Regions from separate parts of the Kitasatospora sp. NPDC053308 genome, predicted to be linked through region 2. Evidence: predicted binding sites of a transcription regulator. Region 2 holds the regulator's gene; the other holds the start of a gene.
The links. The regulator HrcA, encoded in region 2, represses chaperone genes, less so after heat shock. The targets are predictions, from matches to a motif close to TTNGCACTCNGNNNNNCNGAGTGCNAA.
Positions count from the first base shown of each region.

Region 1: the regulator HrcA is predicted to act here: its motif matches at 5,023-5,049, upstream of groES (co-chaperone GroES).

Region 1 covers NZ_JBVJJY010000001.1:982,950-998,147, forward strand. The annotation lists gene tsaB (tRNA (adenosine(37)-N6)-threonylcarbamoyltransferase complex dimerization subunit type 1 TsaB) at 1-524, shown strand, start outside; gene rimI (ribosomal protein S18-alanine N-acetyltransferase) at 548-1,036, shown strand; gene tsaD (tRNA (adenosine(37)-N6)-threonylcarbamoyltransferase complex transferase subunit TsaD) at 1,029-2,135, shown strand; gene ACZ6Y7_RS04625 (hypothetical protein) at 2,132-2,452, shown strand; gene ACZ6Y7_RS04630 (polysaccharide deacetylase family protein) at 2,491-3,399, shown strand; gene ACZ6Y7_RS04635 (THUMP-like domain-containing protein) at 3,420-4,595, opposite strand; gene ACZ6Y7_RS04640 (hypothetical protein) at 4,630-4,941, opposite strand; gene groES (co-chaperone GroES) at 5,191-5,496, shown strand; gene groL (chaperonin GroEL) at 5,613-7,244, shown strand; gene ACZ6Y7_RS04655 (LysR family transcriptional regulator) at 7,421-8,419, shown strand; gene ACZ6Y7_RS04660 (WhiB family transcriptional regulator) at 8,519-8,845, opposite strand; gene ACZ6Y7_RS04665 (response regulator transcription factor) at 9,409-10,020, shown strand; gene shbA (RNA polymerase sigma factor ShbA) at 10,353-11,096, shown strand; gene guaB (IMP dehydrogenase) at 11,387-12,889, shown strand; gene ACZ6Y7_RS04680 (GuaB3 family IMP dehydrogenase-related protein) at 13,063-14,190, shown strand; gene ACZ6Y7_RS04685 (hypothetical protein) at 14,546-15,106, opposite strand.
Region 2 covers NZ_JBVJJY010000006.1:113,150-128,347, reverse strand. The annotation lists gene ACZ6Y7_RS15995 (16S rRNA (uracil(1498)-N(3))-methyltransferase) at 1-605, opposite strand, end outside; gene dnaJ (molecular chaperone DnaJ) at 711-1,853, opposite strand; gene hrcA (heat-inducible transcriptional repressor HrcA) at 1,933-2,967, opposite strand; gene htpX (zinc metalloprotease HtpX) at 3,270-4,190, shown strand; gene pspAB (PspA-associated protein PspAB) at 4,277-4,861, shown strand; gene ACZ6Y7_RS15970 (DUF3097 domain-containing protein) at 4,893-5,726, shown strand; gene ACZ6Y7_RS15965 (Uma2 family endonuclease) at 5,717-6,274, opposite strand; gene hemW (radical SAM family heme chaperone HemW) at 6,315-7,544, opposite strand; gene ACZ6Y7_RS15955 (AMP-dependent synthetase/ligase) at 7,603-9,525, opposite strand; gene ACZ6Y7_RS15950 (ABC transporter ATP-binding protein) at 9,926-11,659, shown strand; gene ACZ6Y7_RS15945 (ABC transporter ATP-binding protein) at 11,863-13,761, shown strand; gene sigJ (RNA polymerase sigma factor SigJ) at 13,968-14,879, shown strand; gene ACZ6Y7_RS15935 (NAD(P)/FAD-dependent oxidoreductase) at 15,023-15,198, shown strand, end outside.

The DNA of each region.
Region 1 (15,198 bases), on a different contig from region 2:
GCGTCCTGCGGACGGCCGGGGTGGACAAGCACCGGCTGACCGGGATCGCGGTCGGCGTCGGCCCGGGGCCGTACACCGGCCTGCGGGTCGGCCTGGTGACCGCCGCCGCGCTCGGCCACGCCCTCGGGCTGCCGGTGTACGGGGTCTGCACCCTGGACGCGATCGCCTTCCAGGCCCGCGCCGAGGGCCTGGCCGGGCAGCCGTTCACGGTCGCGACCGACGCGCGCCGCAAGGAGGTCTACTGGGCCTCCTACGACGCCGAGGGCCGCCGCAGCGAGGGCCCCGGCGTGGACCGACCGGCCGAGCTGGCCGCGCGGCCGCGTGCCGTCGGCGCCGGTGCGCTGCTCTACCCCGACGCCTTCCCGGACGCGCACGGCCCCGAGCACGTGTCGGCCGGCGCCCTGGCGGGCTTCGCCGCCGCCGAGCTGGCGGCCGGGCGCGAGCTGCTGCCGAACGTCCCGCTGTACCTGCGCCGCCCGGACGCCCAGGTCCCGGCCGGCTACAAGGCGGTGCTCCCGGCGTGAACCACGGCACCACCCTGCGCCCGATGCGCTGGTGGGACATCGCGCCGGTGATGGAACTGGAGCAGCGGCTCTTCCCCGAGGACGCCTGGTCAACCGGGATGTTCTGGTCCGAGCTGGCCGAGGCCCACCCCGGCGGCACCCGCCACTACACCGTCGCCACCGCCGCCGACGGCGCGATCGTCGGCTACGCCGGGCTGATGGCGATCGCCGGCGAGGGCGACGTCCAGACCATCGCCGTCGACGAGCGCCACCAGGGCGCCGGCCTCGGCACGGCGCTGCTCACCGACCTGATCCGGGAGTCCGCCCGGCGCGGCTGCGCCGAACTGCTGCTGGAGGTGCGGGTGGACAACCCGCGCGCCCAGCGGCTGTACGAGCGCCACGGCTTCGCACCGGTGGGCATCCGGCGCGGCTACTACCAGCCCGCCAACGTCGACGCGCTGGTGATGCGCCTCGACCACCCCAGCACTGACAGCACCGACCCGAAGGACATTGAGGACACCCGCCATGGCTGACGAACCGCTCGTCCTCGGCATCGAGACCTCCTGCGACGAGACCGGCGTCGGCATCGTGCGCGGCACCACGCTGCTGGCCGACGCGGTCGCCTCCAGCGTGAACGACCACGCCCGCTTCGGCGGCGTCGTCCCGGAGATCGCCAGCCGCGCCCACCTGGAGGCGATGGTCCCGACCATCCAGCGCGCGCTGGACACCGCCGGGGTCAAGGCGACCGACCTGGACGGCATCGCGGTCACCGCGGGCCCGGGCCTGGCCGGCGCGCTGCTGGTCGGCGTCAGCGCCGCCAAGGCGTACGCCTGGGCGCTGGACAAGCCGCTGTACGGGGTCAACCACCTCGCCTCGCACATCTGCGTCGACCAGCTGGAGCACGGCCGGCTGCCCTCGCCGACGATGGCCCTGCTGGTCTCCGGCGGGCACTCCTCGCTGCTGCTCAGCGAGGACATCACCACCGACGTCCGCCCGCTCGGCGCGACCATCGACGACGCGGCCGGCGAGGCCTTCGACAAGGTCGCCCGGGTGCTCGGCCTGGGCTTCCCCGGCGGCCCGGTGGTGGACCGGACGGCCCGCGAGGGCGACCCGAAGGCGATCGCCTTCCCGCGCGGCCTGTCCGGCCGGAACGACCCCGAGTACGACTTCTCCTTCTCCGGCCTGAAGACCGCCGTCGCCCGCTGGGTGGAGGCCAAGCGCCGGGCCGGCGAGGAGGTGCCGATCGCCGACGTGGCGGCGTCCTTCCAGGAGGCGGTCACCGACGTGCTCACCCGCAAGGCCGTCAAGGCGTGCAAGGACAACGGCGTCGACCACCTGATGATCGGCGGCGGCGTGGCGGCCAACTCGCGGCTGCGCGAGATGGCCCAGCAGCGCTGCGACCGGGCCGGCATCCGGCTGCGGGTGCCGCGGCCGGGCCTGTGCACCGACAACGGCGCGATGGTCGCCGCGCTGGGCGCCGAGATGGTGTGGCGCGACCGCGCTCCGTCCTCCCTGGACCTCTCCGCCGACTCCTCGCTGCCGGTGACCGACGTCCACGTGCCGGCCGGGGGCATCGGGCACGGGGACCTCCACGGCCGGGCCTACGACGCCCTCGGCGGCGGCGCCGCGTGACCGTCGCCGCGATGTGGGAGGCCCGGGCGGCGGCCGGCCGCGGGGCCGAACTCGCCGCCTGGGTCCGGGAATCGGTGCTGCCGGCGGTGCGCGGTGCGGCCGGGCTGGAGCGCGCCGAGCTGCTCTCCGCGCCGGGCGAGCGGGTGCTGCTGATCACCTGGTGGAGCGGCGAGCCGGTGCCGGTCGCGGACCCGCCGGCCGAGCTGCTCGGCCGCCCGGTGCACCGCTGGTCCTTCACCAGCGAGCACGTCGAACAGGCCCCGCCCGTCGAACAGGCCTTCACCGGGAACCGGGACCCCGGCCGTTACCGTGCATAGCTGAGACGAAGCTGGACGGGAACCGGGAGCGCGGTGCGGTGAGCAGGAACGGGCTGAGCAGGACCAGGACGTACGCGGCGGGGGCGCTGGCCTTGCTGGCCTTCGCCACCGCGTGCGGCGACGACGGCGGCGGTGCCGCGCCGGCGGCCGGCACGTCGGCGCCGGCCGCGTCCAAGCCCGGCGGAGCCGCGCCCGCGCCGACCGGCTCCGCCACCGCCGGGGCCACCGCTCCGGCCGGCGCCGACGCGGCGGCCTGGGCGAAGTGGAACCTCACCCCGCTCGCACCCGCCCCGGCACCGCCCGCCGACAAGCCCGTCAAGCTCCAGCGGACCGGGCCGGTGCCGGTGTTCAGCGACGTGAAGACGAGCGACAAGGTCGTCTTCATCACCATCGACGACGGCGCCGAGAAGGACCCGAAGTTCGTCGAGATGCTGACCGACCTCAAGGTGCCGATCTCGATGTTCCTGACGAAGGACATCGTCAAGAACGACTACGGCTACTTCAAGCCGCTCCAGGCCCTGGGCAACCACATCCAGAACCACACCGTCACCCACCCGGTGATGAGCAAGCTCCCGGCCGACAAGCAGAAGTCCGAGATCTGCGACGACCAGGCCGCGCTCACCCAGCAGTACGGCACCGCCCCGCTGCTGTTCCGCCCGCCGTTCGGCGACGGCGCCAACACCCCGACGCTCAACACCTCGGTGCAGGAGTGCGGGCCGCGCGCGATCGTGCTGTGGCGCGAGTCGATGCAGATCCACGACATGCAGTACCAGGCGGCGGACAAGAAGCTGAAGCCCGGCGACATCATCCTGGCGCACTTCCGCGGCCCCAAGGAGCTCAAGGGCGCCACGATGACCCAGATGTTCGGCGACCTGCTGACCCGGATCCAGGAGCAGGGCTTCTCGGTGGCCCGGCTGGAGGACTACATCCAGGCCCCGGCCTCGTAGAGCGGCGCTCCCGACCGCCGTCAGGACGCCCGGACCGGCTGCCCCAGCATCATCAGCGGGCCGTGGTCGGTGCGGCTGAGGATGACCGTGACGGTGTTCGGCCCGGAGGGCTTGAGCTGGCGGCGCAGCTCCTCCGGGGTGATCGCCATCCCGCGCTTCTTGATCACCACGGTGCCGACCGCGCGCTCGCGCAGCAGTGCCTTCAGCTTCTTGATGTGGAAGGGCAGCACGTCGGTGAGCTCGAAGGCGTGCGCGTACGGGGTGGCGACCAGCTCGTCGGAGGTCAGGTAGGCGATCTTCGGGTCGATCAGCCGGCCGCCGACCTGCTCGGCGACCTCGGCCACCAGGTGGGCCCGGATCACCGCGCCGTCCGGTTCGTACAGGTAGCGGCCGACCGGGCCGGCCGGCGGGTCGGGCAGGTCGCCGCCGGTCAGGCTGGCGGCCTGGGGCAGCAGGGTGGCGCGGTGCGGGCGGGCGGCCGCGGTGCCGAACCAGAGCACCGCCTCCTTGACGTCGCCGTGGTCGGAGACCCACTCGGCCTCGGCGTCCTCCGGGACGGCCTCGTGCGGGATGCCCGGAGCGACCTTCAGCGCCCCGATCGGGGTCCGCCGGCCCGCCTCGATCGCCCAGGACAGCGGCGGGGCGTACGCCTCCGGGTCGAACACCCGGCCGCGCGAGGTCCGCCGGGCCGGGTCGGTGAACACCGCGTCGTAGCCGGCGACGTCCACCTCGGCGACGTCCGCGCAGCGCACCTCGACCAGTTCGGCCAGGCCCAGCGCGGCGGCGTTCGCGGCGGTGGCGGCGCACGCCGCCGGATCCTTGTCGACGGCCAGCACCTCGATGCCCGCCCGGGCCAGCGCCAGGACGTCCCCGCCGATGCCGCAGCACAGGTCCGCCAGCCGCCGCACGCCCAGTTCGGCGAAGCGCCGCGCCCGCCACTCGGCCACGCTGCGCCGGGTGGACTGCTCGACCCCGTTCGGCGTGAAGTACATCAGGTCCGCGTCCGCCCCGAACTTCGCCCGAGCCCGCTGCCGCAGCCGTGCCTGCCCGAAGGCCGCCGAGACCAGCTCCGCCGGGTGCTCCCGCCGCAGCCGGGTGGCCAGCGCCAGTTCCTCCTCGGGGGCGAACTCGCGCAGCTCGGCGAGCAGGGCCTGGCCCTCGGGGGCCAGCAGGGGTTGGAGGTTCTCGGTGTCCACGGGGCCATTCTCGCGGGTCGGCGCGAGGGCGCACTCACCGGAAGGCCCCCAGGCAGAGCAGCACGGGGATCATGAAGGGGGAGATCCCGGCGGCGATCGGCAGCAGCTGGTAGCCGGCCCGCTGACCGCCCACGACGACGGCGAGGGGGGTGCCCCAGCCGATGACCGCGAAGGAGAGCGCGGCCCACAGGAAGCAGCCGCCGGAATCGGAACCGGCGGCCTCGGCCACCGCTCCGCCGAGCCGGAAGGCGATGAACGGCAGGGCGGCCAGCAGCGGCAGGAGCAGGAGGGCGAGCACGGCGTCCTGCGCGCCGGACGGGCCCAGCCGTACCGGGGTGTCGGTCATGGCACGAGTGTGCGCAGGGCGCGCTCGGTCGCACATGAGTACGGCTACTCATCCGCGGTCCGGGACTGCCCGGGCGCGCCGTTGGCACTCTGGTTGACTGAGTGCTAACACGGGCCTATGGTCGTCCTTGGCACTCCCCACCGGGGGAGTGCTAACGCGAAGAAGCGTGTCTGACCCCCGCGACGGCAGGCTCGCAGGCTCGCCCCTACCCGTTAGAAAACCCCGTAATCTCCGAAGGGGAGCTCGGACGTGACCACCAGCAGCAAGGTTGCCATCAAGCCGCTTGAGGACCGCATCGTGGTCCAGCCGCTCGACGCCGAGACGACCACGGCCTCCGGCCTGGTCATCCCGGACACCGCCAAGGAGAAGCCCCAGGAGGGCGTCGTCCTGGCCGTCGGCCCGGGCCGCTTCGAGGACGGCCAGCGTCTGCCGCTCGACGTCGCCGTCGGTGACATCGTCCTGTACTCGAAGTACGGCGGCACCGAGGTGAAGTACCAGGGCGAGGAGTACCTGGTTCTCTCCGCCCGCGACGTCCTCGCGATCATCGAGAAGTAAGACGTCCCGACCCGCCCCGGATCCGTGTCCTTCGTGACAGTGGCCCGGGGCGCGGTTGTCGGCTCACGTTGTTCAGCGGTCGGTGGGCCGGCCGCAGCCCCGAGGGAATAGGGAACATGGCGAAGATCCTGCAGTTCGACGAGGACGCCCGCCGCTCGCTGGAGCGCGGTGTCAACAAGCTGGCCGACACCGTCAAGGTGACCATCGGCCCCAAGGGCCGCAACGTCGTCATCGACAAGAAGTTCGGCGCCCCGACCATCACCAACGACGGTGTCACCATCGCCCGTGAGGTCGAGCTGGACGACCCGTACGAGAACCTTGGTGCGCAGCTCGTCAAGGAGGTCGCCACCAAGACCAACGACGTCGCGGGTGACGGCACCACCACCGCCACCGTGCTGGCCCAGGCCCTGGTCAACGAGGGTCTGCGCAACGTCGCCGCCGGTGCCGGCCCGGCCGCCCTGAAGAAGGGCATCGACAAGGCCGTCGCCGCCGTCTCCGAGCACCTGCTGTCCGCCGCCCGCGAGATCGAGGGCAAGGACGACGTCGCCGCCGTCGCGTCCCTCTCCGCGCAGGACACCCAGGTCGGCGAGCTGATCGCCGAGGCGATCGACAAGGTCGGCAAGGACGGTGTCATCACCGTCGAGGAGTCGAACACCTTCGGCGTGGAGCTGGACTTCACCGAGGGCATGCAGTTCGACAAGGGCTACCTGTCGCCGTACTTCGTCACCGACGCGGAGCGGCAGGAGGCGGTCCTGGAGGACCCGTACATCCTGATCAACCAGGGCAAGATCTCCTCCATCCAGGAGCTGCTGCCGCTGCTGGAGAAGATCCTGCAGGGCGGTGCCTCCAAGCCGCTGCTGATCATCGCCGAGGACGTCGACGGCGAGGCGCTGTCGACCCTGGTCGTGAACAAGATCCGCGGCACCTTCAACGCCGTCGCCGTCAAGGCCCCGGGCTTCGGCGACCGCCGCAAGGCGATCCTCGGCGACCTGGCCACCCTGACCGGCGGCACGGTCATCTCCGAGGAGGTCGGCCTCAAGCTCGACCAGGTTGGCCTGGACGTGCTGGGCACCGCCCGCCGCGTGACCATCACCAAGGACGAGACGACCGTCGTCGACGGTGCCGGTGACGCCGAGGCCGTGGCCGGCCGCGTCGCCCAGATCAAGGCCGAGATCGCCGCCACCGACTCCGACTGGGACCGCGAGAAGCTGCAGGAGCGCCTGGCCAAGCTGGCCGGCGGCGTCTGCGTCATCAAGGTCGGCGCCGCCACCGAGGTGGAGCTGAAGGAGCGCAAGCACCGCCTGGAGGACGCCATCTCGGCGACCCGCGCCGCGGTCGAGGAGGGCATCGTCGCCGGTGGTGGCGCCTCCCTGGTCCACGCCGCCAAGGTGCTGAACGACGGCCTGGGCCTGTCGGGTGACGAGGCCACCGGTGTCGCCGTGGTCCGCAAGGCGCTGCACGAGCCGCTGCGCTGGATCGCCCAGAACGCCGGCCTGGAGGGCTACGTCATCACCTCCAAGGTCGCCGAGCTGGAGATCGGCCAGGGCTACAACGCCGCCACCGGCGAGTACGGCGACCTGGTGAAGGCCGGCGTCATCGACCCGGTCAAGGTCACCCGCTCCGCCCTGGAGAACGCCGCCTCGATCGCCTCCCTGCTGCTCACCACCGAGACCCTCGTGGTGGAGAAGAAGGAGGAGGAGGCCGACAACGGTCACGGCCACTCCCACGGTCACGGCCACTCCCACTGAGGCCCGAGCCACTGACCGGAGGCCCGGTCCGCGCCCCGCGAGGGGAGGCGGGCCGGGCCTCCGGCTGTTGTCCGGCCGCCGCCGGGCCGGCCGGGCTCGTGGCGCGGGCGCTGCTCTTGACGGTTCAACTATCAGGAGAATTTTGCCGAGAGCAAAGATTGCCTTATAACTGAGGCATGATCGAGGCCCGCCACCTGCGCGTCCTGCGTGCCGTCGCCCGCACCGGCTCCTTCTCCGCCGCCGCCCGCGAGCTGGGGTGCACCCAGCCCGCCATCAGCCAGCAGATGAAGGCGCTGGAGAAGTCGGTGGACACCCCGCTGGTGGTCCGCGCGGGCCGCGGGATGCAGCTCAGCGAGGCCGGGCGGGTCCTGCTCAAGCATGCCACCGGGATCCTGGCCGGGCTCTCCGCCGCCGAGGAGGAGGTGGCCGCGATCGCCGGGCTGCGGGCCGGACGGGTGCGGTTGGTGTCCTTCCCGACCGCGAGTTCCACCCTGGTGCCGCCCGCCGTCGCCCGGCTGCGGGACGGCCATCCGGGGGTGCGCGTGTCGCTGGTCGAGGCGGAGCCGCCGGAGTCGCTGGCGATGCTGCGCGGCGGCGAGTGCGAGATCGCGCTGGCCTTCCGCTATCCGCACTCCGACGGTGCCGCCGCACTGCCGGTGCCCGCCCACGGCACCCCGCGCGAGGCGCGGGCCGAGGCCAACCTGGAGGCCCAGCAGCTGACGGCCGGTACCGACTGGTCCGATCTGGTGGTCACCCCGTTGCTGGACGACCCGCTGGTGGGCCTGCTGCCCGCCGCCCACCCGCTGGCCGGGCGGGGCGGGGCGGTGGAGCTGGCCGAGCTGGCGGGGGAGCAGTGGATCGCCGGCTGTCCGCAGTGCCGGGGGCACCTGGTGGAACTGTGCGCGGGTGCCGGGTTCGAGCCCCGGATCGACTTCGCGACGGACGACTACCCGGCGGTGGTCGGCCTGGTGGCGGCTGGGCTCGGAGTGGCGGTGCTGCCCCGGCTGGCGCTGCAGTCGGTGCGTCCTGACGGTGTGTCGACGGTGCCGGTGCGGACGGCGTCGGGGGCGCCGGCGGTGCGCCAGGTGGTCGCGCTGACCCTGTCGGACCTGGCCGAGGTGCCGGCCGTCGCCCTGATGCTGGAGCGGCTGGCGGGGGCGGCGGCCGCCCGCTGACGGCGGGGTACGGGGGGAGGGCGGATCCCCCGGACCGACCGCGAGCGCCCTGAGGCGCCGCGAAGAAACGTTTCTTCACGGCGCGCCGCGGAGGCGGGTCTAGTGCTGCGCGACCGCCGGCGGGGTCAGCGGGACCTCCACCAGCCGGTGCCGCGAGCGGCCCAGCATCTCCTCGCGCTCGTCCTCGGTCATCCCGCCCCAGACGCCGTACGGCTCGCGGACCGCCAGTGCGTGCGCCGCGCACTCGGCGATCACCGGGCAGCGCATGCACACCTCCTTGGCGCTGGCCTCGCGCGAGCTGCGCGCGGCCCCGCGTTCGCCCTCGGGGTGGAAGAAGAGCGAGCTGTCCACGCCGCGGCAGGCTGCGGAGAGCTGCCAGTCCCAGAGGTCCGCGTTGGGACCGGGGAGGCGGGAGAAATCTGCCATGGCTCATTCCCTTCAGAGGCCGTCGGCCGTCGGCCGGGCGCTCGGCGGGCTGCTGCCGAGCGATACGGCGGGGCTTCGATGCGCTGGTGTGGACACCTGGAAATATGACTTAAGGCAACTCCATGGACAAGTCACCCACACACCGGCACAACAGTCAATGACCATACGAAAGCTATAAAAACGGGCAAAGTGGGCAATGGTCTCCGGCGGGTGCGGACGTGGCAATCGGGTGGCCGACGGGCGCGCGGACACCCCGAAACGGTGTGCGGGTGGTGCGCCGACCGCGCGCGAGCTGCGCAAAAGTGCGGCGTGTGCACCGCGATGCGGCTGATCCGTAATGGGTTGGCCACGTACAGTGGTGGAGATGGCCCTGAAGGCCGTAACTCATTCGAGTGACGGTCGTTGGAAGTGCGGAGGCGGTTAGCGGGCGCCGGACGTCGGGAACGATCGCGGGCAAGTTGGGGCGATCAGCACGGAGTCTGTCGCCGATCGGCCGTGTCGGAGAGGTTCGTACCAGCCAGGAGGCTCAACGTGACGCGGATCAGCTGCGGAGGACGACGGTCATGACTTCCGTTCTCGTTTGCGACGATTCCCCGCTCGCCCGCGAGGCGCTTCGCCGCGCGGTCGCGACCGTACCCGGTGTGGACCGGGTCACCACCGCGACGAACGGGGAGGAGGTCCTCCGCCGCTGGGTGGCCGACCGCTCCGATCTCGTTCTGATGGACGTCCGGATGCCCGGCCTCGGCGGGGTCGAGACGGTCCGGCGGCTGCTGTCCGCCGACCCGGGCGCGCGGATCATCATGCTCACCGTCGCCGAGGACCTCGACGGGGTCGCGCTCGCGGTGGCCGCGGGTGCCCGCGGGTACCTGCACAAGGACGCCTCGCGCGCCGAACTGCGGGCCACCGTGACCCAGGCCCTCGCCGACCCGACCTGGCGGCTCGCCCCGCGCCGGCTGCGCAGCCCCGACATGGGCGCGGCGCCCACCTTGACGGCGCGTGAGATCCAGGTGCTGGAGGGCATGAGCCACGGCCGCAGCAACGCCGAGATCGGGCGCGAGCTGTTCCTCTCCGAGGACACCGTCAAGACCCACGCCCGACGGCTGTTCAAGAAGCTCGGGGCCTCCGACCGCGCGCACGCGGTGGCGCTGGGCTTCCGCTGGGGCCTGGTCCGCTGACCGCCGGCGGCGCCGCCGGGTGCGGCGCACCGCCGGTGCTCCCCGAAGCGGGCGTCGCACGGGCGTGTGACGTTACGGTCCCGAGGTTGCACCATGGAGGAGTGGAGCACCTCGGGGACCAGCGGACAGGCACTGCGGCGAACCACGCAGCCGCAGGACACTCGGCGGACGGCACGACGGACGGGACCACCGACGGCGGGGCGGGAGGCGGCACGGTGCAGGAGGGGCCGGTGGTGCGCGGCACGCCCCACGGTGCGGCAGCGCATAACGTTCCGGTGCACAACTCCGGACGCGGTGCCGCGTTTTCCCGCTCGACCAGGCACCATGGACCGATGCGCGACGACGTCGCCGGCGCAGCCGGCCAGGCGGACCCGGTGGAGGCCGAGCCCTCCGACCCGGGCCACGATCCGTCGTACGCCGATGCGGGTGGCCCCGGTGCACCGGAGGGTGCGGGCGGTTCGGGAGCCGCGGTCGGGCCGGTTCGTCCGCCGGTGATCGGTTCGGGCGGCTCGCCGTTGGTGGGCGAGCTGGTCGCGGCCGCGGTGCGCGGCGAGGGCCCGGCGATCGACGCGCTGCTCGCCTACGTCCACCCGCTGGCGCTGCGCTACTGCCGCGCCAAGCTGGTCCGGCTGCCGGGCGGGGCCCGGCACCACGTGGACGACGTCGCGCAGGAGGTCTGCGTCGCGGTGCTGTGCGCGCTGCCCCGGTACAAGGACCAGGGGCGGCCGTTCGAGGCCTTCGTGTACGGGATCGCGGCGCACAAGATCGCCGATCTGCAGCGGGCCGCGATGCGCGGGCCCGGCTCGACCGTCGTCCCGCAGGACGACCTGCCGGAGGTGCCGGACGAGGCGCTCGGTCCGGAGGAGCAGGCGCTGCTGAGCAGCGACGCGGCCTGGGCCAAGGAGCTGCTGTCCAACCTGCCGGCCCGTCAGCGCGAGCTGGTGCTGCTGCGGGTGGCCGCCGGGCTGTCGGCGGAGGAGACCGGCGAGGTGCTCGGGATGTCGCCGGGCGCCGTCCGGGTCGCCCAGCACCGGGCGCTCAGCCGACTGCGGGCGCTCGCGGAGGAGTCCTCCTGAGCCGCGCCCCTCGTCACGGGTCGCGGGGAGGTCTTCGGGGGTGCCGGGCGTGCGGAACGAGCCGCCGGGCGGGGGTGTTGTCAAGGGCACACGAGGACACATTCGCGGTGCCAGTACCATGGGGTATCGGCGCCTGGGCGGGTTGCCAAAGTTTCACGGGTGCGCGCGGGGTCCCCTTGGAGGATCCTCCCATTGCATCCGGCTTCGGTGGTCTGCGCGAGTGAGCGATGAACGCGCCCGCACCGTCAGGGCGTGAGCGGATAAGGCCGGCCACGGAAGGTACCCCCCAAATGTCTTACAACGCCGCAGGCGTACCCGAGAAGTTCGCCATGCTCGGGCTCACGTTCGATGACGTCCTGCTGCTGCCCGGGGCCTCCGAGGTGCTGCCGAACCAGGTGGACACCTCCTCGCGGGTCTCGCGGAACGTCCGTGTGAACATCCCGCTGCTCTCCGCGGCGATGGACAAGGTCACCGAGTCGCGGATGGCCATCGCGATGGCGCGCCAGGGCGGCGTCGGCGTGCTGCACCGCAACCTGTCGGTCGAGGACCAGGTCAACCAGGTCGACCTGGTGAAGCGCTCCGAGTCCGGCATGGTCAGCGACCCGATCACGGTCGGCCCCGACACCACGCTGGCCGAGGCCGACGCGCTGTGCGCCAAGTTCCGCATCTCCGGCGTGCCGATCGCCGACGAGTCCGGCAAGCTGCTCGGCATCGTCACCAACCGCGACATGGCCTTCGAGTCGGACCGCAGCCGTCAGGTCCGCGAGATCATGACCCCGATGCCGCTGATCACCGGCAAGGTCGGCATCTCCGGTGTGGACGCGATGGCGCTGCTGCGTCGCCACAAGATCGAGAAGCTGCCGCTGGTCGACGACGAGGGCCGGATCAAGGGCCTGATCACCGTCAAGGACTTCGTGAAGGCCGAGCAGTACCCGAACGCCGCCAAGGACGCCGAGGGCCGGCTGCTGGTCGGCGCCGCCGTCGGCGCCAGCGCCGAGGCGTTCGACCGGGCCCAGGCCCTGGTCGAGGCCGGCGTGGACTTCCTGGTGGTGGACACCTCGCACGGCCACAGCCACAACGCGCTGGCCTGGATCGCCAAGATCAAGTCGGCCGTCGGGGTCGACGTGGTCGGCGGCAACGTCGCCACCCGGGACGGCGCCCAGGCGCTGATCGACGCCGGCGTGGACGGCGTCAAGGTCGGCGTGGGCCCCGGCTCCATCTGCACCACCCGCGTGGTCGCCGGCATCGGCGTCCCGCAGATCACCGCCATCTACGAGGCCGCGGTGGCCTGCCAGGCGGCCGGCGTGCCGGTCATCGGCGACGGCGGCCTGCAGTACTCCGGCGACATCGGCAAGGCGCTGGCCGCCGGTGCCGACACCGTGATGCTCGGCTCGCTGCTGGCCGGCTGCGAGGAGTCCCCGGGCGAGCTGATGTTCATCAACGGCAAGCAGTTCAAGTCGTACCGCGGCATGGGCTCGCTGGGCGCCATGCAGTCCCGCGGCCAGGGCCGCTCGTACTCCAAGGACCGCTACTTCCAGGCCGAGGTCGCCTCGGACGACAAGCTCGTCCCCGAGGGCATCGAGGGCCAGGTGCCGTACCGCGGTCCGCTGTCGGCCGTGCTGCACCAGCTGGTCGGCGGTCTGCGCCAGACCATGGGCTACGTCGGCGCCGCCACCATCGGCGAGATGGAGAGCAAGGGCCGGTTCGTCCGGATCACCTCGGCGGGCCTCAAGGAGAGCCACCCGCACGACATCCAGATGACCGTCGAGGCGCCGAACTACTCGACGCGCTGAGCCGGGGGCCGATGGCCCGAGTGCCGAGGAGGGTCCGTCGCTGCGGGTGCAGGGGCGGGCCCTCCGGCGTGTCCGGGGGGCGGGCCGTCGGGGCGGTGCCCGCTCCGGTACGGGATACTGGGGGCGGCCGGGGTGACCCGGCGGGCATGAGCAACACAGCAGAAGGGCTCGAAGTGACTGAGATCGAGATCGGGCGAGGCAAGCGCGGCCGCCGGGCGTACGCCTTCGACGACATCGCCGTCGTCCCCAGCCGCCGTACCCGGGACCCGAAGGAGGTCTCGATCGCCTGGCAGATCGACGCCTACCGCTTCGAGCTGCCGTTCCTGGCCGCCCCGATGGACAGCGTGGTCTCGCCGCAGCAGGCCATCGCCATCGGCCGCCTCGGCGGCCTGGGCGTGCTGAACCTGGAAGGCCTGTGGACCCGCTACGAGGACCCGCAGCCGCTGCTGGACGAGATCGCCTCGATCACCGACGCGTCCACCGCGACCCGCCGCCTGCAGGAGATCTACGCGGCGCCGATCCGCGCCGAGCTGATCAAGCAGCGGATCCAGGAGGTCCGTGACTCCGGTGTCGTCACCGCCGCGGCGCTCTCGCCGCAGCGCACCGCCGAGTTCTCCAAGGCCGTGGTGGACGCCGGCGTCGACGTCTTCGTCATCCGCGGCACCACCGTCTCGGCCGAGCACGTCTCCAGCGCGGCCGAGCCGCTCAACCTCAAGCAGTTCATCTACGAGCTGGACGTCCCGGTGATCGTCGGCGGCTGCGCCACGTACACCGCGGCGCTGCACCTGATGCGGACCGGCGCGGCCGGCGTGCTGGTCGGCTTCGGCGGCGGTGCCGCCCACACCACCCGCAACGTGCTGGGCATCCAGGTGCCGATGGCGACCGCGGTGGCGGACGTGGCGGCTGCCCGCCGCGACTACATGGACGAGTCGGGCGGGCGCTACGTGCACGTGATCGCGGACGGTGGCGTCGGCTACAGCGGGGACATCCCGAAGGCCGTCGCCTGCGGTGCGGACGCGGTGATGATCGGTGCGGCGCTGGCCCGTGCGACGGATGCCCCGGGCAAGGGGTTCCACTGGGGCATGGAGGCCGTCCACGAGGAGCTGCCGCGCGGCAAGCGGGTGGACCTCGGGACCGTCGGCACCACCGAGGAGATCCTCACCGGGCCCTCGCACACGCCCGACGGGACCATGAACCTCTTCGGGGCGCTGCGGCGGGCGATGGCGACCACCGGGTACACGGAGCTCAAGGAGTTCCAGCGGGTCGAGGTGACGGTGAATCCGGCGCTCGACCACCGCTGAGGGTGGCTGGGGGCCCCTGCCGAGGTGATCGGTGGGGGCCTTTGGGCTTTTCGGGGGTGGCTCTCGGGAGGGTGGGGGCGGGGCGGCTCCGGGGGTGGCCGCTCCGAGGGGCTGGATGATTTTCAGACTGCCGACTCTGGCCCACGGGGGTTGGGCGCCGTTGGCAGTCTGAAAATCACCCGCAACGCCCCTCTCCGGGCCACCCCCTGCGCCGCCCCTTCCGCAGCGCGTCCCTCTCGCGGGGGTGGGTGAGGGGAGGTGGGGGTGGAGGGTGGTGGGGCGGGTGGAGGGCGGTGGCGGGGTGGGTGGGGTGGGTGGGGATTGCTGGGGGTGGTGGGGGTGGTGGGGGTGGGGGTCAGGTTCGGGTGGCGGTGCGGCGGGTGAGGAGGAAGCCGCCGACCAGGGCGATGGTGTAGAAGGCGGCGTCGAGGGGGCGGAGGTCGGCGCGCCAGGTGGTGAGGGTGTCGTGGAGGAGGGTGCGGGGGGTGGAGCCGAGGGCGTGGGCCAGGCGGAGGTGCTGGGTGAGCTGGCCGATGAGGAGGGCGGCGGGGGCCAGGAGGGCGGCGAGGAGGGGGAGTGCGCGGTTGCGGCCGCCGAGGAGGCCGAGGGGGAGGGCGATCAGGCCGGCTTGGGCGATGGCCAGCCAGCCGAGGCTGTCGGCGGCGCGTAGCGGGGCGCAGCCGTAGGCGAGGCCGCTGAGGAGGGTGGCGAGGACGGCGAGGGCGGTGGCGAGCGCGGTACGTCGGGGGCGGGGGGTGGTGCGGGGGGCGACGGGGTCGTAGCCGGGGACGGGGGCGCCGGGCATGCCGGGGGCGACGTAGCCCTCGGGGGTGGTGGGGGGCGGGGCGACGGAGTAGTGCTGGGCGGTGTGCGGCCGCGCCGATGGGCCGTCAGCGCCCGGTGCAGGTGCGGTCATGGGCGTCCGATCCCCCCGGAAAGACGATGAGCTGCCGAACGGTAGCAGTGATTCGGACGGATCTTGGCGAGTTTTCGATCACAGATCGGGCA
Region 2 (15,198 bases):
TCCGGGCCGACCACCAGCACCAGGTCCCCGTCCGCGGGCAGCGGGGCGTGCGCCAGCGGCTCGGCGCCCTCCTCGTGCAGGACGGCGGCGAACGCGGCGCCCGCCAGGAGCGGCGCCAGCTGCTTGGTGGTCATCGGGTCCCGCACCTCGGGGAAGCGCAGCCGACGGGACTGCTTGCCGGCCTCGCGGGCGGTGGCCCGCCACTTGGCGAGCGCCTTGGCGCCGCGCTCGCCCTTCCACTGGGTGATGCAGCGGGACGCCGACCAGGGGATCACCACGTCCACGCCGACCTCGGTCATGGTCTCCACGGCCAGCTCGCCGCGGTCGCCCTTGGGCAGCGCCTGGACGACGACGATCCGCGGCGCGGGCCGCGGCTCCCGGCGCACCGCGGCGACCGTCACGTCGACGGCGTCCTTGCCGAGCACCTCGGCGACCGTCCCGTCCACGCCGAGCCCCAGCCCGTCGGCCAGGGTGATCGCCTCGCCCGCCTCCAGCCGCTTCACCGCGGCGGCGTGCCGACCCTCCGGGCCGTCCAGGCGCACCACGCTGCCGGGCGCGGCGGCGGCGATCCGCTCGGTGTCGACGACGAAGACGGGCGCGGTCATGCGGAGGAACCTTTCCGGTGGGGGCCCCGCCGGCGCGCGGCCGCGGCGGGGAGGAGACGCGCAAGGGGTGCCGGGGGTCGGCCCCCGGCACCCCCGCGCGGACGGCTACCGGCCGTTGAAGGCGTCCTTCAGCCGGGAGAACAGGCCCTGCTGGCCCGGCGCGAACTGGCCGGAGGGCCGCTCCTCGCCGCGCAGCACCGCGAGGCGGCGCAGCAGCTCCTCCTGCTCGGCGTCGAGCTTGGTGGGCGTCTTCACCTCGACGTGCACTATCAGGTCGCCCCGGCCGCCCCCGCGCAGGTGGGTGATGCCCCGGCCGTGCAGCGGGATCGACTGGCCGGACTGGGTGCCGGGCCGGATGTCGACCTCCTCCAGGCCGTCCAGGGTCTGCAGCGGCACCTGGGTGCCGAGCGCGGCCGCCGTCATCGGGATGGTGACGGTGCAGTGCAGGTCGTCCCCGCGCCGCTGGAAGATCGTGTGGGTGGTCTCGGCGATCTCGACGTACAGGTCGCCGGCCGGGCCGCCGCCGGGGCCGACCTCGCCCTCGCCGGCCAGCTGGATCCGGGTGCCGTTGTCGACACCGGCCGGGATCTTCACGGTCAGCGTGCGGCGGGCGCGGACCCGGCCGTCGCCCGCGCACTCCGGGCACGGGGTCGGCACGACGGTGCCGAAGCCCTGGCACTGCGGGCAGGGGCGGGAGGTCATGACCTGGCCCAGGAAGGACCGGGTGACCTGGGAGACCTCGCCCTTGCCGCGGCACATGTCACAGGTCTGCGCGGAGGTGCCGGGGGCCGCGCCCTCGCCGCTGCAGGTGGTGCAGGTGACGGCGGTGTCGACCTGGAGCTCCTTGGTGGTGCCGAACGCGGCCTCCTCCAGGGTGATCTCCAGCCGGATCATGGCGTCCTGGCCCCGGCGGGTGCGCGAGCGCGGGCCGCGCTGGCCGGCCGCGGCGCCGAAGAAGGCGTCCATGATGTCGGAGAAGCCGAAGCCCGCCGCACCGGCCCCGAAGCCGCCCGCACCGCCACCGCCGCCCGGGGACAGCGGGTCCCCGCCGAGGTCGTAGACCTGGCGCTTCTGCGGGTCGGAGAGCACCTCGTAGGCGGCGTTGATCTCCTTGAACCGCTCCTGCGTCTTCGGGTCCGGGTTGACGTCCGGGTGCAGTTCGCGTGCCAGGCGCCGGAACGCCTTCTTGATCTCGTCCTGCCCCGCATCCCGTCGGACGCCGAGTACCGCGTAGTAGTCCGTGGCCACCAAATGCTCCGCTTGTTCCGCCTGTAGTAGTGCTGCGACTGGTCACCGCGCGTCACCGGTGGGGCGCGCGGTCGTATTGCTACGACTCGGCCAGGATCTGGCCCACGTACCGCGCCACCGCCCGCACCGCCCCCATTGTGCCCGGGTAGTCCATCCGGGTCGGGCCGATCACGCCCAGCTTGGCCACGCTCTCGTCCCCCGAACCGTAACCGACCGAGACGACCGAGGTGGAAATCAGCCCCTCGTAGGCGTTCTCCCGCCCGATCCGGACCGTCATCGCGGCGTCGTTGGTCTCACCCAGGAGGCGGAGCAGGATGACCTGCTCCTCCAGCGCCTCCAGCACCGGCTGGATGGTGAGCGGGAAGTCGTGGCCGAAGCGGGTCAGGTTGGCCGTGCCGGCCAGCATGATCCGCTCCTCGTTCTGCTCCGCGAGCGTCTCGAACAGCGTCGCCAGGACGGTGGCCACGATCGGCCGGTCGGCCTCCTCGAACGTCGCCGGGAGCTCCTCCAGCAGCCCCGGGACCTCCGGCAGGAGGCGGCCGGCCGCCCTGGCGTTGAGCGCCGTGCGCAGGTCCGCCAGGACGGTCTCGCCGACCGTGCCCGGGCAGTCGACCATCCGCTGCTCGACCCGGCCGGTGTTGGTGATCAGCACCAGCATCACCTTCGCCGGGGCCAGCGCCACCAGCTCGATGTGCCGCACCGTGGAGCGCGTCAGCGAGGGGTACTGGACCACCGCGACCTGCCGGGTCAGCTGGGCGAGCAGCCGCACGGTGCGCGCCACCACGTCGTCCAGGTCGACCGCGCCGTCCAGGAAGTGCCGGATCGCCCGGCGCTCGGGGGCGCTCATCGGCTTGATCTCGGCGAGCTTGTCGACGAAGAGGCGGTACCCCTTGTCGGTCGGGATGCGCCCCGCACTGGTGTGCGGCTGGTGGATGTAGCCCTCCTCCTCCAGCGCCGCCATGTCGTTGCGGACCGTCGCCGGCGAGACCCCGAGGTTGTGCCGCTCCACCAGGGCCTTGGAGCCGACCGGCTCCTCGGTGCCGACGTAGTCCTGCACGATCGCACGGAGCACGGCGAGCTTGCGATCGTCCAGCTGGCGGACCTCACCGGCCATGGGGCACGCACCTCCGTCTTCGCACGTTGTCCGTCTGTGTCCCTCTGGTACTGCCTGTCCTGGCGGGGGCCGCTCCGGGAGGCCCCGCCCTTGGCACTCTGAACACGCGAGTGCCAAAACCGTACCTGCCAGTGTAAGGCCCGGGTCCTACGGCAGGAACGGCCCGACCGGGGTGATCCTTCCCGCAGTTCCGGGTACGGCCCGCACGGCGGCGACCGTTCACGGTTCCCGGGCGCGGGGGTGGTGCCCCCGGGCCGTCCGGGTGGCAGCATCGAAGGCGACGGCGAATGGAGGAGCAAGCGATGTCGAGCTCGGGCCAGCACACCCGCTTCGCACCCGATCGCGGCCTGACCGGCCGCATGGTCGCGACGATGTTCGTGATCGGGCTGCTGTACGTCGGTTTCACCGGTCTGCTGATCGCGCTGCTGCGCGGCGCCTGGCCGCTCATCGTCCTGATCTCCGGCGGGCTGTTCGTGGCCCAGTTCTGGTTCAGCGACAAGATCACCGAACGGGCGATGGGCGCCCACCAGGTGTCCCCGGAGGAGTTCCCCCAGCTGCACGGCACGATCGACCGGCTCTGCGCCCTGGCCGACATGCCCAAACCCCGCGTGGCGGTCGCCGACAACGACATGCCCAACGCCTTCGCCACCGGCCGCAACCCGCAGAACGCGGTGGTCTGCGTGACCACCGGCCTGCTGCGCCGGCTGGAGCCGGAGGAACTGGAGGGCGTCCTCGCGCACGAGCTGTCCCACGTCGCCCACCGGGACGTCGCGGTGATGACCATCGCCGGCTTCCTCGGGGTGCTCGCCGGCGCGATGACCAGGATCGCCGTGTACGGCGGCTTCATGGGCGGCGGCCGCAACAACAACGACCAGAACGCGGCCATCGTCGCGCTGCTCATCCCGCTGGTCTCGATGGTCGTCTACGCGATCAGCTTCCTGCTCACCCGGCTGCTCTCCCGCTACCGCGAGCTGGCCGCGGACCGCGCCGCCGCCCAGCTCACCGGACGGCCCAGCGCCCTCGCCTCCGCCCTGACCAAGGTGACCGGACAGATCGCCGCCATCCCCAGCAAGGACCTGCGCCAGGCGCAGCCGTACAACGCCTTCTACTTCGCCCCCGCGCTGAGCGCCCGGGAGACCGCCTCGCAGCTGCTGTCCACGCACCCGACGCTGGAGAAGCGGCTGGAGCAGCTGGCGAGGATCTCCGCGCAGCTCGGCCGCTGAGCCCGAGCCCCTCGCGGTGACCGACCCGATGACGTGACCGACCCGATGACGTGACCGACCCGATGACGTGACCCGAGAGGACCGCCGTGGGATTCCTGGACGCCCTGTTCGGCCGCACCAAGCCCGTCAGGCCCGACCTCGACCAGCTGTTCGGCGTGCCGTCCGCCGCGCTCACCCTGGAGGCCGGCGCCGGCTTCACCCCGACCGGGCTCGGCTCGGTGTGCTTCGCGGCCGTCGAGGGCGCCGCCTTCGTCCAGGTCGAACAGCAGGTGCGGGCCCTGCTGGACGCCGACACCGAGCGCGGCGGCGTCCCGGTGGAGGCCTCCAAGGACGACTACGGGTACTCCTGGCTGCTCGCCCGGCACACCCCCGAGGAGCTGCCGGAGCTGGTCAACGACCTGCACGCGGTCAACAGCGAGCTGGAGGCGAACGGCTTCGGGCCGCAGCTGCTCTGCTCGCTGGTGGGCTTCCGCGACGCCGAGGGGCAGTCGCTGGCGCTGGTCTACCTCTACAAGCGCGGCACCTTCTACCCCTTCGCCCCGGTGCCCGGTGGCGGGGAGAAGCGCAACAGCCCGCTGGAGCTGCAGGTCAACGCGATGCTGGGGAACGACCTGCGGCTGGAGAAGGACCTGAGCCGCTGGTTCCCGGTGTGGGGCGCGCCGGGCCTCTGACGGCCCGTCCGCCGTCCCTATGATCACCCGTATGCGCAGCCGCCAGTACGGACCCGACCTGACCCCGCCGTGGAAGAAGCGGACGCCCGCCCCGGAGGTGCCCGCCGAGCGGGACCTGGTGGTCGAGGAGGCCACGACCGGCTTCTGCGGGGCGGTGGTGCGCTGCGAGAAGACCGCCGAGGGGTTCACCGTCACCCTGGAGGACCGCTTCGGCAAGCACCGGGTCTTCCCGCTGGTCCCGCGCGGCTTCCTGCTGGAGGGCCGGGTCGTCACCCTGGTCCGCCCCGCCGGCCCGGCGGCCCCCCGCACCCCGGCCCGCACCGCCTCCGGCTCGATCGCCGTGCCCGGCGCCCGCGCCAGGGTCGCCCGCGAGTCGCGGATCTACGTCGAGGGCCGCCACGACGCCGAACTGGTCGAGCGGGTCTGGGGCGACGACCTGCGCGTCGAGGGCGTCGTCGTGGAGTACCTGCGCGGCATCGACGACCTGCCGGCGATCGTCGCCGACTTCGCCCCCGGCCCCGGCCGCCGCCTCGGCGTCCTGGTCGACCACCTGCTCCCCGGCACCAAGGAGCACCGCATCGCCGCCCAGGTCACCGGGGAGTCGGTGCTCGTCGTCGGCCACCCCTACATCGACGTCTGGCAGGCCGTGAAGCCCGCCTCCGTCGGCATCCCCGCCTGGCCCGCCGTGCCGCGCGGCGAGGACTGGAAGGAGGGCACCTGCCGCCGCCTCGGCTGGCCGGTGGACACCCCGGCGGCCTGGAAGCACATCCTGTCGAAGGTGGACAGCTACAAGGACCTGGAGCCCGAACTGCTGGGCCGGGTGGAGGAGTTGATCGACTTCGTAGCCCTGCCGGGTCAGGAGTAGGTCCGGAACTCCGAGGTGTCGAGCGTGATGCCGAGCAGATCCAGCGGGACGGGCTCGCCGAACTTGGCGGTGCGCTCCACGGCGTAGTCCGGCAGCCCCGACGCGGCCGATCGACCGGGTTCGGTGAGCAGCACGCAGAGCCCCTTGATCGGGTCGACGATCAGGTAGGCGGGAATCGGGCCCTCGGCATACAGCTCCCGCTTGGTCCGGTAGTCGCGGAGCACGCTGGTCTTCGACACCACCTCGACCACCAGAGTGACCGCAGGTGCCGGCAGCAACCGGCCGCTCTCTTCGACCGCCCCACGCTCGAACACGACCAGGTCCGGCTGGGGCTCGCTGGCATCGCCGGAAAAAGCCAGATCCTGAGTGGTCAGAGCATTCCACCGGGCGTACGGAGCCTGGTGCTGGATGGCCCGGATGATGAGGTTGTGGACCATGTCCGGCCCGGCCGTCATCACGATTTCCCCCCTGATGAGCTCGGCCTTGAAGCCTTCGGGGACCTCCAGGTTCTCGAAGATCCCCGTCACCCGGTCATCGATGGCGGTCATTGCGCGCTCCCTCCGACGGCTGACACCACGTTAACGACACTCAGTCCACCAGGTCACGTACGACGGCGTCCGCCAGCAGCCTCCCCTGGAGGGTGAGCGCGGCGCGGCCGTCGGCGTACGGCCCGGGGGCGAGCAGGCCGTCGGCGAGGGCGCGGGCGGCGGCCTCGCGGCCGGTGCCGGTGAGCAGGTCGAGGGAGACGCCGTCGACCAGGCGCAGTTCCAGCAGGATGCGCTCCACCCGGCGGTCCTCCTCCTCGAGGACCTCGCGGCCCAGCGCCGGGGTGCGGCCCTCGGCGAGGGCCCGGGCGTAGGCGGCGGGGTGCTTGGCGTTCCACCAGCGGACGCCGCCGACGTGGCTGTGGGCGCCGGGGCCCGCGCCCCACCAGTCGGCGCCGGTCCAGTACAGCTCGTTGTGGCGGCAGCGGCCCTCGGGGGTGGTGGCCCAGTTCGAGACCTCGTACCAGGAGTAGCCGGCGGCGGCGAGCGCCTCCTCGGCGATCAGGTAGCGGTCGGCGTGCACGTCGTCGTCGATCATCGGCAGTTCGCCGCGCTTGACCCGGGCGGCCAGCCGGGTGCCCTCCTCGACGATCAGGGAGTACGCGGAGACGTGGTCCGGCCCGGCGCCGATGGCGGCGTCCAGGGAGGCCCGCCAGTCGTCGTCGGACTCGCCCGGGGTGCCGTAGATCAGGTCGAGGTTGACGTGCTCGAACCCGGCCGCGCGGGCCTCGGCCACGCAGGCCTCGGGGCGGCCCGGGGTGTGGTGGCGGTCGAGCAGCCGCAGCACGTGCGGGCGGGCGCTCTGCATGCCGAAGGAGATCCGGTTGTAGCCGCCCTCGCGCAGCTCGGCCAGGTACGCCGGGTCGACCGACTCCGGGTTGGCCTCGGTGGTGACCTCGGCGTCGTCGGCGAGCCCGAACTCCTCGCGGATCGCGGCGAGCATCTTCACCAGGTCCCGGGCGGGCAGCAGGGTGGGCGTGCCGCCGCCGAGGAACACCGTCCGCACGGGCAGGTCGGCGTCCCCCAGCACCTTCCGGGCCAGCCGGACCTCGGCGACCACGTTGTCCGCGTACGTCTCCTGGGAGGCGACGGCCCCGGAGGAGCGCAGCTCGGTGGCGGTGTAGGTGTTGAAGTCGCAGTAGCCGCAGCGGCTGGCGCAGTACGGCACGTGCAGGTAGAAACCGAACGGCCGGCCGCCGAGCCCGTCGAGGGCGTGCGCGGGCAGGGAACCGTCGGACGGCACCGGTTCGCCGTCGGGGAGTGCGGAGGGCATGACCCCATTGTCCCGTACGGCTCACCCGAACCGGTGAGCCGTACGGGAGCGGGGCGGATCAGGCCTCGTTGGCGCCCGCGTACATCGCGGTGACCGCGTCCGCGTAGGTCCGCTCGACCACCGGGCGCTTGATCTTCAGGCTCGGCGTGAGCTCGCCGTGCTCGATGTCGAGGTCGCGCGGCAGCAGGTGGAACTTCTTGATCGTCTGCCAGCGCTGCAGCCCCGCGTTGAGCCGCTTCACGAAGCCCTCGATCAGCTCGTGGACGGCCGGCTCGGCGGCCAGCTCCGCGTACGACTTGCCGGCCAGGCCGTGCTCGGCGGCCCACGGCAGCAGGACCGACTCGTCCAGGCCGATCAGCGCGGTGCAGTAGTTGCGGCCGTTGCCGATCACCAGGATGTTGCTGACGAACGGGCAGATCGCCTTGAACTTGCCCTCCACCTCGCTGGGCGCCACGTACTTGCCGCCGGAGGTCTTGAACAGGTCCTTCTTGCGGTCGGTGATCCGCAGGAAGCCGTCCGCGCTGAGCTCGCCGATGTCCTCGGTGTGGAACCAGCCGTCCGCCTCCAGCACCTCGGCGGTCTTCTCCGGCAGGTTGTGGTAGCCGCGCATGACGCCCGGGCCGCGCAGCAGGATCTCGCCGTCCTCGGCGATCCGCACCTCGGTGCCGGGCAGCGGCCGGCCCACCGTGCCGATCCGCACGTCCTCCTCCCGGTTGACGCAGGAACCGGCGCTGGTCTCGCTCAGGCCGTAGCCCTCCAGGATCGGCACGCCGGCGCCGAGGAAGAAGAAGCCGATCTCCGGGGCCAGCGCGGCGCTGCCGGAGACCGCGCCGCGCAGCCGCCCGCCGAACGCCGCCCTGATCTTCGCGTAGACCAGCCGGTCCGCCAGCGCGTGCTGCACCCGCAGGCCCAGCGGGGCGGTGCCGGTGCCGGTGGCGACCCGGCTCTCCTGGACCGCCCGGGCGTGCTCGCGCGCGACCCTGGCGGCCCACAGGAAGATCTTGTACTTGGCGCCGCCCTCGGCCCGGGCCTTGCCCGCGATGCCGTTGTAGACCTTCTCGAAGATGCGCGGCGCCGAGGCCATGATCGTCGGCCGGATCACCGGCAGGTTGTGGATGATCCGGTCCACCCGGCCGTCCACCGCCATCACGTGCCCGGTCGCGATCTGCCCGGAGATCAGCGTCTTGCCGAACACGTGCGACAGCGGCAGCCACATGAACTGCACGTCGTCGGAGCGCAGCAGCCCGCTGGACTCCTGCGCCCGGCCCTCGTACGCCCAGCAGTCGTGCACCAGGCGCACGCCCTTCGGGCGGCCGGTGGTGCCGGAGGTGTAGATCAGGGTCGCCAGCTGCTCCTTGCCGAGCCCGTCGACGGCCTTCTCCACCGCGTCCGGGTGCTGCTCCAGGTACTCGGTGCCCCGGCGCTCCAGCTCGGCGAGGGTGATCACGTCCAGGCCGGGCGCCTCCGGGGCCCCGTCCGGGGCGTCGAAGAGGATCACGGTGCGCAGCCCGGGCAGCCGGTCGAGCTGCTCGACGGCCTTGGCCAGCTGGGCGGCGTTCTCCGCGAACAGCGCCCGGGAGCCGGAGTCGGACAGGATGAAGGCGGTCTCGTCCGCGTTGGTGCTCGGGTAGACGGTCGTGATCGCGGCGCCCGCGCACATGGCGCCCAGGTCCGTGATGATCCACTCGATCCGGGTGGAGGAGGCCAGGGCGACCCGGTCCTCCGGCTGGATTCCGAGCGCCATCAGGCCGGCCGCCACCGCCTTCACCCGGGTCGCGGTCTGCGCCCAGGTCAGCGAACGCCACTGCTCGGCGCCGGGCGCGCCGTCCGCGGCGTGCTCGTCGACCGGGGCGGGGTGGCGGTAGGCCTCGGCGTTCGGGGTCGCGGCGACCCGCTCCAGGAACAGGTGGGCGACGGAGGCGGGGCGCCCGGCGACGAGGTCGGGCCTGCCGGAGTCGATCAGGGACTGCGCGGAACTCAACGAGGACCTCCGGGGGCGGGTGGCCGTCTGAGGGAATGTCGCGGCGGCCGTGGGGGCGGTCGCCGGGCCCCGGTTCACCTGAACGGTACCGGTCAGTAACAAGGGGGCAACCAGCAGCCTAGGGGGAAACCGGTCATTCCGTAAGGGGGCGGAGCCGGTCGGCACGCCCCCACCGCCGGGGTGACCGCCCCGCGGGGCGCGCCGCACCGGCCGGCACACCCCGTGAGGCGCCCCGGGCGAAGCACGGACGAACTGCGCGCCGAACCGCCCGGCGACCAATCGGACCGTACGGCAAAAGCCCGGCAAACCTCCGGTTCCCGCACGCCGAATGGCCTGTACGACGCTACAGAACACCGAGAATTGGGGTGCGAACCCGACCGGCGACGACAAGAGTGTGCTAGTGCTGATCAGACTGCTGCGGGCGTACCTGCGCCCCTACTCCCGACCGATCACCCTGCTGGTGACCCTCCAGCTGGTGTCCACCCTCGCGGCGCTCTACCTGCCGACACTCAACGCCGACATCATCGACGACGGCGTGGTCAAGGGCGACACCGGCTACATCCTGCGCATCGGCGCGGTGATGATCGGCGTCACGCTCGTCCAGGCGGCCTGCTCCATCGGCGCCGTCTACATCGGCGCCCGCGTCGCCATGGCCTTCGGCCGGGACGTCCGCGCCGCCGTCTTCGACCGCGTGCAGAGCTTCTCCGCCCGCGAAGTCGGCCAGTTCGGCGCCCCCTCCTTGATCACCCGCACCACCAACGACGTCCAGCAGGTCCAGATGCTCGCCCTGATGAGCTTCACCCTCATGGTCGCCGCCCCCATCATGTGCGTCGGCGGCATCATCATGGCGCTCAACCAGGACGTCCCGCTGTCCGGCCTGCTGCTCGCCGTCATCCCCGCCCTCGCCGTCGTCGTCATCCTCCTGGTCCGCGCGCTGCGCCCCCAGTTCCGCAGCATGCAGGAGCGCATCGACACCGTGAACCGCGTCCTGCGCGAACAGATCACCGGCATCCGCGTCATCCGCGCCTTCGTCAAGGACGACCAGGAGCAGGCCCGCTTCGCCGGCGCCAACGAGGACCTCACCGCCGTCGCCCGCCGCGTCGGCCGGCTGATGGCCGTCATGTTCCCGGCCGTCATGCTCGTCGTGAACGTCTCCAGCGTCGCCGTGCTCTGGTTCGGCGCCCACCGCATCGACAGCCACGACATGGAGATCGGCGGACTCACCGCCTTCCTCTCCTACCTCATGCAGATCCTGATGAGCGTCATGATGGCCACCTTCATGTTCATGATGGTGCCCCGCGCCGAAGTCTGCGCCGAGCGCGTCCAGGAGGTCCTCGCCACCCACTCCAGCGTCGTCCCGCCCGCCGAACCCGTCACCGAGGTCCTGCGCCGCGGCAACCTCGAACTGCGCGACGTCGACTTCCGCTACCCCGGCGCCGAAGCCTCCGTCCTGCGCGGCATCGACCTCACCGCCCGCCCCGGCGAGACCACCGCCATCATCGGCTCCACCGGCAGCGGCAAGTCCACCCTCCTCGGCCTCGTCCCCCGGCTCTTCGACGCCACCTCCGGCCAGGTCCTCCTCGACGGCGTCGACGTCCGCGAACTCGCCGCCGACACCATCGCCGAGACCGTCGGCATCGTCCCCCAGAAGCCCTACCTCTTCAGCGGCACCGTCGCCAGCAACCTCCGCTACGGCCGGCCCGACGCCACCGACGAGGAACTCTGGCACGCCCTGGAGATCGCCCAGGCCAAGGACTTCGTCGAAAAACTCCCCGAAGGCCTCGACGCCCCCATCGCCCAGGGCGGCAGCAACGTCTCCGGCGGCCAGCGCCAACGCCTCGCCATCGCCCGCGCCCTGGTCCGCAAACCCTCCGTCTACCTCTTCGACGACTCCTTCTCCGCGCTCGACTACGCCACCGACGCCAGACTGCGCAAGGCCCTCTCCCGCGAGACCGCCGACGCCACCGTCCTCATCGTCGCCCAGCGCGTGTCCACCATCCGCGACGCCGACCGCATCATCGTCCTCGACGAAGGCGCCGTCGTCGGCACCGGCACCCACCACGAACTGATGGCCGACAACCCGACGTACCGGGAGATCGTGCTCTCCCAGCTCACCGAGCAGGAGGCGGCGTGACCACCCCCGGAAAGCCCCCGACGGACACCCCGAAGGCCGGCCCCCACCAGCACGGCGGGAAAGCCGACCTGCACAAGAGCGGTGGGAAAGCCGACCTGCACAAGAGCGGCGGAAGGACCGACCGGAGAGAACCCGACACCGAACTGCCCAGCGACTCCCAAGCCGCCGCCGCCCGCCGCGGCCCCGCCGGCCCCGGCCGCTTCATGGGCGGCCAGGGCGCCGAGAAGTCCATGGACTTCAAGGGCTCCGGCAAACGCGTCCTCGGCCTGCTGCGCCCCGAACGCACCATCCTCCTCGGCGTCCTGCTCCTCGGCGTCCTCGGCATCGGCTGCGCCGTCATCGGCCCCAAGATCCTCGGCGACGCCACCGACCTGATCTTCGCCGGCGTCGTCGGCGCCCGCTTCGCCCCCGGCACCACGAAGGCCCAGGTTATCGACGGCCTGCGCGCCCACGGCGACAACGGCATCGCCGACCTGCTCGCCGCCGTCGACTTCACCCCCGGCCAGGGCATGGACTTCGACGCCATCGGCTCCGTCCTGCTCTGGGTCCTCGGCATCTACGTCGCCTCCGCCGTCTTCGGCATCCTCCAGGGCCGGCTCGCCACCACCGCCATCCAGCGTGCCAGCTACCGGCTGCGCCAGGACGTCGAGGCCAAACTCGCCCGCCTCCCGCTCAGCTACTTCGACAAGCAGCCCCGCGGCGAAGTGCTCAGCCGGGTCACCAACGACATCGACAACATCGGCCAGTCCATGCAGCAGACCATGGGACAGGTCGTCAACTCGCTGCTCACCGTGGTCGGCGTGCTCGCGATGATGTTCTGGATCTCCCCGCTGCTCGCCGTGATCGCCCTCGTCTCCGTCCCGCTCTCGGTGGTCGTCGCCACCCGGGTCGGCAAGCGGGCCCAACCGCAGTTCGTCCAGCAGTGGAAGTCCACCGGCCAGCTCAACGCCCACATCGAGGAGATGTACACCGGCCACACCCTGGTCAAGGCCTTCGGCCGCCAGCGCGAGGCCGCCGCCACCTTCCGCGAGCACAACGAAGCGCTCTACCAAGCCAGTTACCAGGCCCAGTTCATCTCCGGGATCATCCAGCCCGCGATGATGCTGATCGGCAACCTGCAGTACGTGCTGGTCGCCGTCGTCGGCGGCCTGCGGGTCGCCGGCGGCGCGCTGTCCATCGGCGACGTCCAGGCGTTCATCCAGTACTCCCGGCAGTTCAGCCAGCCGCTCACCCAGGTCGCCAGCATGGCCAACCTGGTGCAGTCCGGCGTCGCCTCCGCCGAGCGCGTCTTCGAACTCCTCGACGCCCCCGAGCAGAGCCCCGAACCCGCCATGCCCGAGAAGCCCGACACCGTCCACGGCCGGGTCGCCTTCCAGGACGTCTCCTTCCGCTACGACCCCGACAAGCCGCTCATCGAGGACCTCTCCCTCAAGGTCGAACCCGGCCAGACCGTCGCCATCGTCGGCCCCACCGGCGCCGGCAAGACCACCCTGGTCAACCTGCTGATGCGGTTCTACGAGGTCAGCTCCGGCCGGATCACCCTCGACGGGGTCGACATCTCCGCGATGTCCCGCGAGGACCTGCGCTCCGGCATCGGCATGGTCCTCCAGGACACCTGGCTGTTCGGCGGCACCATCGCCGACAACATCGCCTACGGCGCCCAGGGCGCCACCCGCGAACAGGTCGTCGAAGCCGCCAAGGCCGCCCACGTCGACCGCTTCGTCCGCACCCTCCCGGACGGCTACGACACCGTCATCGACGACGAGGGCACCGGCGTCAGCGCCGGCGAGAAGCAGCTGATCACCATCGCCCGGGCCTTCCTCGCCCAGCCGTCCATCCTCGTGCTCGACGAGGCGACCAGCTCCGTCGACACCCGCACCGAGGTGCTCATCCAGCGGGCCATGGCCCGGCTGCGCACCGGCCGCACCAGCTTCGTGATCGCCCACCGGCTCTCCACCATCCGGGACGCCGACGTGATCCTGGTGATGGAGAACGGCTCGATCGTCGAACAGGGCTCGCACGACGAGCTGATCGCCGCCGACGGCGCCTACGCCCGGCTCTACCAGGCGCAGTTCGCGGAGGCCGTGGCCGAGGTGGACTGACCCGCGCGTCACCGACGGGCCGGGGCGGAGCCTTCCGCCCCGGCCCTCGCGCGTCCGGGCCCCGCCCGTGCGCTCCGGACCCGGCCGTCCGTCCCGGCCCCGCCCGCCCGGGCCCCGCTCCGCGCCCCCGCTCGCTCCCCCCTCGAACGCGTCCGGCGCCGCCCCCGGTCGTCGCCATCGGCGTCAGCGGGCGCTACCTTGGGCCCGTGACCGACGACCAGGCCCCGCCCGCCCCGGACGCGTTCGAGGCCAACCGCCGCTACCTGGGCTCGGTCGCCTACCGGCTGCTCGGCTCCTTCACCGACGCCGAGGACGTCCTGCAGGACGCCTGGCTGCGCTGGCAAGCCGCCGACCGCTCCGCCGTCACCGACCCGCGCGCCTTCCTGACCACCGTCGTCACCCGGCTCTGCTACGACCAGCTCGGCTCCGCCCGCGCCCGCCGCGAGGCCTACTACGGCGAGTGGCTGCCCGAACCCGCCGTCACCTACGCGGACGTCCCGGACACCCCCGCCGAAGTCGCCGAGCGCGGCGAATCCGTCTCCCTCGCCCTGCTCGCCGTCCTCGAACAGCTCTCCCCCGCCGAACGGGCCGCCTTCGTGCTGCACGACGTCTTCGCGGTCGGCTTCGAGGAGATCGGCAGCTCGCTGGACCGCTCCCCCGACGCCGCCCGCCAGCTCGCCTCCCGAGCCCGCCGCCGGGTCAAGGACGGCCGCCGCCCCGCCGGCGCCACCGACCCGGCCGAACACCGCCAAGCCGTCGAGGCCTTCGCCGCCGCCACCACCCGCGGCGACATCCTCGCCCTGATGGAGGTCCTGGACCCGGACGTGGTCTGGCACTCCGACGGCGGCGGCATCATCCGGGCCGCCGTCCGCCCGATCCACGGCGCCGACCGGGTGGCCCGTACGGTCACCGGCCTGATCGCCAAGTGGTTCACCCCCGCCATCGCCACCGGCCCCGCCCTGGTCAACGGCGAACCCGGACTGGTCTGGTACGACCGGCCCACCGGCACCGTCGGCGGCGTGCTCGCCTTCACCGTGGCCGACGGCCGGATCACCGAGGCGTACGTCGTGGTCAACCCCGAGAAGCTCGGCCGCATCAGCCCGGTCACCCCCCGCTGACGCCCCCGCCCACCCCGCGCGGCCCGGCCCTCCACCCGACCCCCGGCGCGGCGTGACGCGGGTCACGGTCACATTCCGCACGGCCGCGTCGTCCCCCTCCCGAACAGCGCTCCCCGAGCGCGCACCGAACGGAGGCGGACGAGATGAGCAGCACCAGCAGCAGCCCGAAGCGGATCGTCGTCCTGGGCGCCGGCTACGCCGGACTCACCGCGGCCAAGGGCGCCGGACGGCACCACGACGTCACCCTGGTCGCCCCCGAGGAGCGGCTCCTGCACCGCATCCGCCAGCACGAGACGGCGGCCGGCCGCGGCCGCGACTG